DNA from 3 places in the Pseudoalteromonas sp. NGC95 genome. Region 3 is predicted to be linked to each of the others. Evidence: predicted binding sites of a transcription regulator. Region 3 holds the regulator's gene; each other region holds the start of a gene.
The links. Region 3 encodes sigma-54, which starts transcription at its own class of promoters, with help from an activator protein. Its sites were predicted from a motif close to GTTGGCACGNNNNTNGNNT; they were not measured.

Region 1 (3,286 bases), on a different contig from region 3:
TAAATTTGTTTCTTCACGTACAAACGGCACTGTCACGACTTCAAGTGCATCACCACGTTGCATATCAAAACCTACACCACCTTGTAGTAAGCGACGAATATTTGACAATGCCTCTACCGAGCGTGGAGTCATGGTTGTTTCACCGTTTTCTCCCACTTTAGCGATGTAGTCAACAGCAACTGATACGCTTATTCTACGTATTACACCACTTTGCTGGCGCTTATGAGAAATTGTAGTGTCGAGTTCATAATTACGCGTGGCTTCTTTGTGGCTGCGTGTTGGTGACGTAGCTGTGCCTGCACCACCTTGCCCTGCAACCTCAGGAATGTTCGAGTTTAACGGTGGCTGATTTGTAAGCGCACCTGGAATACCAACAGCTAGGCCGCCAATATTATTTTCTTCAAATGTGGTTTCACTTCTTACCGCTGGTAGGTCTGGGTTATAACGCTTTTGAGTTTCCTCAATCGAGCTAAAGTCCATACTCAAATCAACTTGAGCTGTATAGTTTGCAAGCCCAACAACCGGTATTAAAATACTGTCTATTTTTTCAAGGTACTCTTGTTCGCGCTTACGTTCTAAATCGTATTCTTTACGAGAGCGTGCTGCTAATGAGCTTTGCGAACCTGAATTTAGTAATCGACCATTTTGATCGGTAACAGTAACTCGCATAGGCTCTAAACCCTGTACTGCAGAAGCAATCATATCAACAACAGAATCTACTTCTTCACGGTCAAGTGAGCGACCACGCTTAAGCGTTAATACAACTGTAGCTGATGGTTTTTTCTCTCTGCGGGCAAATACGTTTTCTTTAGGAATGGCTAACAATACTTTAGCACGAGTAATATTATTAAGCTCTTCAATGGTGCGGGCAAGTTGTTGCTCGCGGCCATGTTTTAGGCGTTCGCGCTCTAAGCGTTGGCTTACACCAAAGCCCATATCTTGCATAATTATATCAGAGCCAGATGCAGGGCCTTGCTCTAACCCTTCGCGGGTCATTAACAATTTAATGTTTTGGTATTCGCTTTCATCAACCGATACAACATTGCCATCTAGTTGATATTCAATTTGTTGCGCATCTAAAAAGTCGAGCGTTTGAATCAGCTCTTCAGTTTGCATTTTGCCTAACGGGCGCATATCTGGCTGACGAGCCCAAATAATAATGAAAATCGCGATAGCTAAACAAATAGCCAATGCTATAACCAATGTTACTTGGCGCAATACATCAACACCATTTAAAGCACTTAAGTAGCCTGACTTTTGTTCTTGTTGATCATCACCACCACTTTGGTCAATACCGCCACCAGCAAGTGCTAGGTCTGTAGATTGGTTAGATTGCGCCACAATAATTCTCCACTACCTAATTAAACAGGCATGTTCATGATTTCTTTATAAGCTTCAACAAGTTTATTACGAACCTGTACTGTAGCCTCAAAAGCAACTGACGATTTTTGAGAAGCAATCATCGCTTCAGCAAGCGATACACTTCGATCCCCCATCTCAACTGCTGTTACTTTTTGAGCGGCATCTTGTTGTAATCCATGCACTGAATTTAGTGCATCACTTAGCATGTCGCCAAACTGGGAAGTAGAAGTAGGTTGAACTTGAGTCGGCAATTTATTTATTTGATTATTACGGCCGGCTTCTAAAGCCATTGATTGCATTTCTTGAAATACAGCACTGTTTTGAATTTTCATAATTTATCTCTGACACGCAGTGAACTCTTACAAGTAATAAAGCACAAAGCATGCCAAATAATTAATCATTAAAATACAATAGGTTAACTTTAATTTGTGTTAGTCAGAGTTTTGACAACCCTAAGTTCGTAGCGCAAACTTAGGGTTTATAGGAGGTTATGCAGGAAGTGAAATACCTAAATCGCGCATTTGCGCTAGTTTATAACGTAAAGTTCGTGGGCTTATTCCCAACGTTTCGGCAACGTCTTTACGCTTGCCTTGGCAACGTGCAAGGGTTTCTAAAATAATGCGATGCTCTTTGTCTTTAAGCTCATCTTTATAGCTACCGGTATCCGCCGCAAGTAAACCTTGTTTGGGCTCATCCTCGGCATGCGATTTTTCATCATAATATGCAGAGCTTAGCGTGCTTTTATCAACGCCTTTATCTGCGTGAGCTAATTCTGTTGGCGATACTGTTTGCGCTGGTGCCAATGATGGCTCCATAACAAAGTTATTAGATACTAAGTTTTCGATAAAAATAGCATGCTCGTTTATTGTATCGCCACTTCGCAGTATAAGTGCACGCTGTATAACGTTATCAAGCTCGCGCACATTACCAGGCCACGCGTGAGCCAGTAACTTTTGCTCGGCAGCTTTATCTAAATACGCCATAGGCTCTTTGCTTTTACTTATATGGCGCTCAATTAAATGCTTAGCCAATACAATAATATCGCCAGGGCGTTGGCACAATGGACGCCACATTAGTGGAAAAACATTAAGCCTGTAATATAAATCCTCTCTAAACTGATTTTCAGACACGGCTTCTTTTAAATCACGATTACTGGTTGCCAAAATACGTACATCGAGCTGAATTGTTTTACGACCCCCTAAACGCTCAACTTCACGCTCTTGCAGTACGCGTAACAGCTTAGCTTGTAGCCCTAAGTCCATCTCAGTAATTTCATCAAGTAAAATAGTGCCGCCCTGTGCTTGCTCAAACTTACCCGGACATGCTTGAATCGCGCCCGTAAAAGCTCCTTTTTCGTAACCAAATAACGTGGCTTCGAGCATATTTTCGGGAATCGCCGCGCAGTTAATCGCCACAAATGGCTCATTACATCGGCTCGACTTATCATGAATATAACGAGCAAGTACTTCCTTACCCGAACCACTTGGGCCAAGTACCATCACACTTGCATCAGAGCGTGCTACTTTACTCGCAAGCTCCAATAATTGAATACTAGTTGGGTCGGCAACGATAGGTCCGTCGGTTTCTTTTGCTTTTTCAGGCAAATAACGGCTCACCATATTTAACAGCACTTCAGGTGCAAATGGTTTAGCCATGTAGTCAATTGCACCTAGACGCATGGCTTCTACCGCATCGTCAATTGTGGCATACGCCGTCATCATCAATACAGGTAAATCAGGGTGGTTTAATTTAATACTGCGTAGTAAATCAAGGCCACTCATTGCGCCCATTTGCACGTCGCTTACAACAAGCGAAAATTGATCTTTTTTAAGCAATATCATTGCTTGCTCAGCACTGTTAGCTGCAACACATTCAATACCCGACATTTCAAGGGTATCTATTAAGGCTTCACGAAGCCCTGCGT
Region 2 (3,286 bases), on a different contig from region 3:
TTACACAAAGCATTTTTAACAGAAAATGGATAAATTGAGAGTTTTTACTTACTTTTCAGTCTAATTTTCATTAGTATGTTTAAGCGGAATCTTATAATTTTTATTGGAACATGGGAGCAAGAGAATGCTAATACTAACTCGTAGAGTAGGTGAAACCCTAATGATTGGTGACGAAGTAACAGTTACTGTTCTAGGTGTTAAAGGAAATCAAGTTCGAATCGGTGTTAATGCACCAAAAGACGTATCAGTGCATCGTGAAGAGATTTACATGCGCATACAAGCTGAAAAGTCGAACCCTAATCCGGGCAATGCTTAATCAACACGTATACGTAGTTGAGTAATTAACTCAACTAGTCAAAAAGCCACTCACTGAGTGGCTTTTTTGTTTATAAAAGCGAGTGTTTCTGGGGTTAGTATTTGTTTTGAAATGTACTGCATTCCGCTTTTATTTTTAATAATAATACCTTGCTGAGTATCTATTACTTGGCTTATGTCTTGCCAAGTTAGCTGAAAGCTTTTGTAATGATTAGCCGATTTAATGCCTTCTTCATCAAAGGTAAGTGTTACCTCAGAGCCTGACGCTCTGCTGAGCATTTGTCTGGTTACCCACCAAGGTCTGCGATAGTAAAAAGCGACGCACTCTAGTACACCTAGCATGATCATAAACGATCCTAAGTAATGATCGTTTAAAACATAAATGCCAAATAAACCAAGCGCAACGAGGAGTACAAGTAAAAAGTACTTAGGTTTGGCGCGCTTACTGTAGGGGAGTGACTCGTCAAAGCACTCGTAAAAGTAAGGTTTATCTAGTGTGTAGGTTGTTGTAAATGCCATATTGCCTTGCTTTAAATATCGTTTTTTTTATTTTAACAAGCTAACCGCTAAATGAGCAGCTTTATAGTCAGTGATTTTATTACAGGCACAAAAAAACGGCCCTAAGGCCGTTTTTTAGCGTTACAAGAAGAATTAACAGTTAGTTTCTTCAGCGTTTACGCCTTCTTTAACATTTTCACATGCATCTTCTACTTTGTTTTGCACGTCAGTTACTGCTTCGTCAATACGTTCGCCTGCGTCTTCTGCATGATTGTCTTCACAACCCATGATGAAGAAACTTGCGAATAGACCGATTAGTGCTGCTTTTACAGTTGTTGAATTCATAATGTAATTCCTTGTAAGTATTAATTAAATTTTAGTGTTTGTTAGTTGAATGCTTTATCTACCTGGGTGATTTACCACGTAGTGCACCTGAAACTAATGAGATCACTAAAAGTACTAAAAATATAAAAAATATAATTTTTGCTATACCAGCTGCGGCACCTGCGATGCCACCAAAACCTAACACTGCAGCGATTAAAGCAATAACTAAAAATGTAATTGTCCAGCGTAACATTGTTTTCTCCTTGGTTATCAAATTTGCTCACAATAACTAATGCCAGTTATATGCCAAAGTTTATTTTTGTTTTATATCAGATGGTTATGGTTTTTAACTGTGTTTTTAGTTATTAGTTAGTTAGTAATTTTTACGCTTTGTTATGTAAGTTATTCACACTGTTACAAGTTACCGGTAAATATTCACTAAAAATAATGTTTTTGGTAAGACCAATTAACAATTGATGTGTGTTTTTGTACTTATTATAAAATTTGGCGGTTATTTTTATTAAGTTGAATAGTTAATTAACAACTTCCATATAACTATTAGCTATAGTCGTTATTTTCTGTATGTATTGTAGGGCGCATGATTGCTGGGTTATGGCATGTAAATTTGTTGAGTGTTATGTTGTTTATAGTTTAATTGGTTTTACCAATTTACAAGATGTAGACAAAGCGACTAGTTTTGTTATTATCCAGTGAATAAATATTTAGTTAAATCGATTTTTTATTTTCGATATGGGTTTCAAGGGGGAGAAAAATGGATATAGGTGCTCTACTCACAACGGCTGGTAGCTTAATGCTAACTGGTATGGTTGGGGTGTTTGTATTTCTGTCGATATTAATTGGTGCAGTAACGCTTATGTCTAATTTGGTGACGCGCTATAGCGAACCAGAGGCATCACCAGCTAAATCACCGTCTTTTAAATCTCAAGGTGTGCCTAATGAGCACATCGCTGCTATTAGTGCTGCCATTGCTCAGTACAAATCAAATAATAAATAAGGGGCACACACATGGCTAAATTAAAATTAACAGAATTGGTATTACGCGATGCGCACCAATCATTGCTCGCAACACGTATGCGCCTAGACGATATGCTACCTATTGCTAGCAAGCTAGATGATGCAGGTTATTGGTCTATTGAATCGTGGGGCGGTGCTACATTTGATTCGTGTATTCGTTATTTAGGCGAAGATCCTTGGGAGCGTATTCGTGCGCTTAAAAAAGCGATGCCTAATACTAAACAGCAAATGCTATTACGCGGTCAAAACCTATTAGGCTACCGCCATTACGCTGATGACGTAGTTGAAAAGTTTGTAGAACGCGCACATAAAAATGGCGTTGACGTATTTCGTATTTTCGATGCAATGAACGATGTACGTAACCTAGAAACAGCGATTAAAGCGGCTATAAAAGTAGGCGCACATGCTCAAGGTACTATTTCGTACACAGTAAGTCCTGTTCATACGCTTGATATGTGGCTGACTCTTGCTAAGCAATTAGAAGATTTAGGCTGTCACTCAATTTGTATTAAAGACATGGCGGGTTTATTAAAGCCGTACGATGCTGAAAAATTAATTAAAGCACTTAAAGAAACCGTATCGGTTCCTATTGCTATGCAGTGCCACGCTACAACAGGTTTAAGTACTGCGACTTATCAAAAAGCGATTGATGCAGGCATTGATATGCTTGATACCGCTATTTCATCAATGAGTATGACTTACGGACACACCGCAACTGAAACTATTGTATCGATAGTTGAAGGAACTGAGCGCGATACCGACCTTGATTTAAACCACCTAGAAGAAATTGCTGCTTACTTTAGAGATGTACGTAAAAAATATGCGGCATTTGAAGGTAGCTTAAAAGGGGTTGATGGTCGTATTTTACTAGCTCAAGTACCTGGTGGCATGCTTACAAACATGGAAAACCAACTTAAAGAGCAAGGCGCGGCAGATAAGCTTAATGAAGTTTTGCTTGAGATCCCACGCGTACGTGAAGATCTTGGTTTTTTACCTTTAGTAACACCCACGTCGCAAATTGTAGGCACTCAAGCTGTACTTAATGTACTTACGGGCGAGCGCTACAAAACAATTACTAAAGAAACTGCTGGCGTATTAAAAGGTGAATATGGTT
Region 3 (3,286 bases):
GCAGTATTGTTGGCTTACTTGGCCCTAACGGCGCAGGTAAAACTACCACGTTTTATATGATAGTAGGACTTGTACCTAGCGACAAAGGTAAAATATCGATAGACGATAACGATATTACTCTTTTACCTATGCATAGTCGTGCTAGATTAGGCATTGGCTACTTACCGCAAGAGTCTTCAATATTCAGAAAGCTGACTGTTTATCAAAACTTAATGGCCATTTTAGAAACGCGCAAAGAGTTAAATAAACAAGCTAGAGAAGACACTCTCGATAAATTATTAGATGAATTTAGCATACAACACATTCGTGATAGCCAAGGTATGGCATTGTCAGGAGGCGAACGTCGTCGTGTTGAAATAGCACGTGCGCTGGCAGCAGATCCTAAATTTATATTACTGGATGAACCATTTGCAGGTGTTGACCCTATTTCGGTATTAGACATAAAGAAAATAATAGAACATCTTAAAAATCGTGGGATTGGTGTATTAATTACCGATCATAACGTAAGAGAAACCCTTGATGTTTGTGAAAAAGCCTACATTGTTTCTCATGGGGAGCTGATTGCATCAGGTACTCCAGAACACGTATTAAATGATAAAACAGTACGCGATGTTTACTTAGGCGAGCAATTTAGGCTGTAACATTTACGCCATGTCTTTAAGCATCTGCTAGTATTAATTATAACAACATAAAAGGATTGTTAGAGATACATGAGGCAATCACTACAGCTGCGCATGGGCCAGCAACTTACAATGACTCCACAGCTGCAACAAGCTATTCGTTTGTTGCAACTCAGTACATTGGATCTCCAGCAAGAAATACAAGAAGCTCTCGACAGCAACCCGCTATTAGAGGTTGAAGAAGCAGACTATTCAGAAGACGCTGCAGGTAAAAACGAGCAAAAAGCAGATACAGATGACATAACTGTTAGCGCATCTGCCGATGATGCTCCAAGCGAATACGAACAAGATAGTGGTGAAGCACTTGCAAAAGACACGCTAAGTGACGACATGGCTATGGATGTTAGTTGGGATGAGTACATGAGTGCCGCCCCAGCAGCATCATCGGGTCCGATGCCTGAAGACGAATCAATATACCAAGGCGCCTCTACTGAAACGCTCCATGAGTATTTAATGTGGCAGTTACAACTAACGCCATTTAGCCCTACAGACGAAGCTATTGCTATTGCTATTGTAGAAGCCGTCGATGATTCAGGTATTTTAACACTAAGCTGCGAAGAGATTTTAGAAAGCTTTAATCAAGAAAACGAAGATGATAACGAAGTCGAACTTGATGAAATTGAAGCTGTATTAAAACGCATCCAACTGTTTGATCCTGTTGGTATTGCTGCACGTAGTTTACAAGAGTGTTTGTGTATTCAGCTTAACCAGTTTGATAAAGAAACACCTTACATTAATGAAACAAAAATGATTTTAACCGAGCATATTGATTTATTAGCTGCTCGTGACTATCGTACATTAATGAAGAAAACTAAGCTCAAAGAAGAAGAGCTTAAAGAAGTAATGACATTAATACATACTCTTAGCCCTAAACCTGCAGATACTATTGTAAGAGAAGAATCTGAGTATGTTATTCCTGATGTGTCAGTTAAAAAAATTAAAGGCCGCTGGGTTGTTGAGTTAAACCCAGATAGCATGCCTAAAATTCGTGTTAATAGCCAATACGCGGCAATGTCTCGCACTGTAAAATCCAGTGGTGACAGCCAGTTTATTCGCTCGCATTTACAAGAAGCTAAATGGTTTATTAAAAGCTTAGAAAGTAGAAACGACACGCTATTAAAAGTAACAAATTGTATTGTTAAGCAACAACAAGGCTTTTTTGAACACGGTCCTGAAGCCATGAAACCAATGGTTTTAAATGATGTTGCTGAAATGGTAGAAATGCACGAATCAACAATTTCGCGCGTAACAACCCAAAAGTATATGCACACACCCCGTGGTATATTTGAGCTTAAATACTTTTTCTCAAGCCATGTAAGCACCGAAAACGGGGGTGAATGTTCATCTACAGCAATCCGTGCGCTTATCCGAAAATTAATCGCAGCAGAAAACTCAGCAAAACCATTGAGTGATAGCAAAATAGCGGATATATTGGCTGAGCAAGGAATTAAAGTAGCGAGACGTACAATCGCAAAATACCGCGAATCTCTGGCTATTCCACCGTCAAATCAGCGTAAAAGTTTGATTTAAGACGCAAAAAAAAGAGGGTAATGCTTATGCAACTAAACTTAACTGGTCGTCACGTAGAATTAACCGATTCACTAAGAGACTATATTAATACCAAATTTGCGAAGCTAGAAAGACACTCTGATCATATTAATAATGTTCATGTCATTCTCGATGTAGAAAAATTAAATCAAAAAGCAGAAGCCACCATACACGTAAGCGGTGCTGAGCTATTTGCCTCTACAGAACATCAAGATATGTATGCCGCCATTGACTCGTTGATCGACAAGCTCGATCGACAAGTAATTAAACACAAAGAGAAGCTTGCTCGACACTAATATGATGAAATTAAGCTCACTTATATGCCAGGACTGCAGCAAAGCTGCGGTCCTTTTTAATAGCAAAAAAAGAATTTTAGAGTTCATTAGCGAACTTGCTCACGACAAACTTCCGTATTTACCGCAACAAGATATTCTTAATGCTTTAATGAGCAGAGAAAAATTGGGTAGTACAGGTATAGGGCGTGGCATTGCCATTCCTCATGGAAGAATGAGCGGTGCAGAAGAGCCTTTGGCTTTAGTGCTCGTTAGCGAAACTCCAATAAATTTTGATGCAATCGATAATCGCCCTGTTGATATTTTCGTCGCACTCATCGTACCAGATGGCGATAACCAGCAGCACTTAAAGACTCTAGCAACCATTGCTGATAAACTAAACAACAAAGATTTTTGTAAACAGTTACGCAGTGCAAAATCAGATGCTGAGCTTTACCAAGTTATTGTCAATCAATCATAGTTTTATAAAGGGTGTTAAATGGAGTTAATTATCATAAGCGGCCGTTCTGGTTCTGGAAAGTCGGTTGCTTTACGCGTTGTAGAAGATTTAGGTTATTATTGCGTAGATAATATTCCAGTTAACTTGCTTCCTTCATTAGTTCGCAGTGTGTCTGATAGCTACGATAAAATTGCTGTTAGCATTGATGTGCGGAACATCCCTAAACAACAAGATGAATTTAACGATATTCTTGAATACTTGCCTGGCTTTGCAAAACCTACGTTATTTTATTTAGATAGCGACGATCAAACATTGATCAAACGTTT

Region 1: a site for sigma-54 is predicted at 1,734-1,752, ahead of fliE (flagellar hook-basal body complex protein FliE). Genes of this name have one in related genera too.
Region 2: a site for sigma-54 is predicted at 1,430-1,448, ahead of I6E70_RS12745 (DUF1328 domain-containing protein). Genes of this name have one in related genera too.

What each region holds. Positions count from the first base shown of each region.
Region 1 covers NZ_JADYWR010000005.1:210,681-213,966, forward strand. Annotated here, with positions in the region: gene fliF (flagellar basal-body MS-ring/collar protein FliF) at 1-1,341, opposite strand, end outside; gene fliE (flagellar hook-basal body complex protein FliE) at 1,362-1,694, opposite strand; gene I6E70_RS06915 (sigma-54-dependent transcriptional regulator) at 1,851-3,286, opposite strand, start outside.
Region 2 covers NZ_JADYWR010000012.1:133,330-136,615, reverse strand. Annotated here, with positions in the region: gene I6E70_RS12765 (aspartate kinase) at 1-33, shown strand, start outside; gene csrA (carbon storage regulator CsrA) at 125-316, shown strand; gene I6E70_RS12755 (YcxB family protein) at 367-834, opposite strand; gene I6E70_RS12750 (hypothetical protein) at 967-1,158, opposite strand; gene I6E70_RS12745 (DUF1328 domain-containing protein) at 1,217-1,390, opposite strand; gene I6E70_RS12740 (OadG family protein) at 1,910-2,152, shown strand; gene oadA (sodium-extruding oxaloacetate decarboxylase subunit alpha) at 2,164-3,286, shown strand, end outside.
Region 3 covers NZ_JADYWR010000001.1:204,311-207,596, forward strand. Annotated here, with positions in the region: gene lptB (LPS export ABC transporter ATP-binding protein) at 1-641, shown strand, start outside; gene I6E70_RS00970 (RNA polymerase factor sigma-54) at 711-2,210, shown strand; gene hpf (ribosome hibernation promoting factor) at 2,237-2,524, shown strand; gene ptsN (PTS IIA-like nitrogen regulatory protein PtsN) at 2,529-2,981, shown strand; gene rapZ (RNase adapter RapZ) at 3,000-3,286, shown strand, end outside.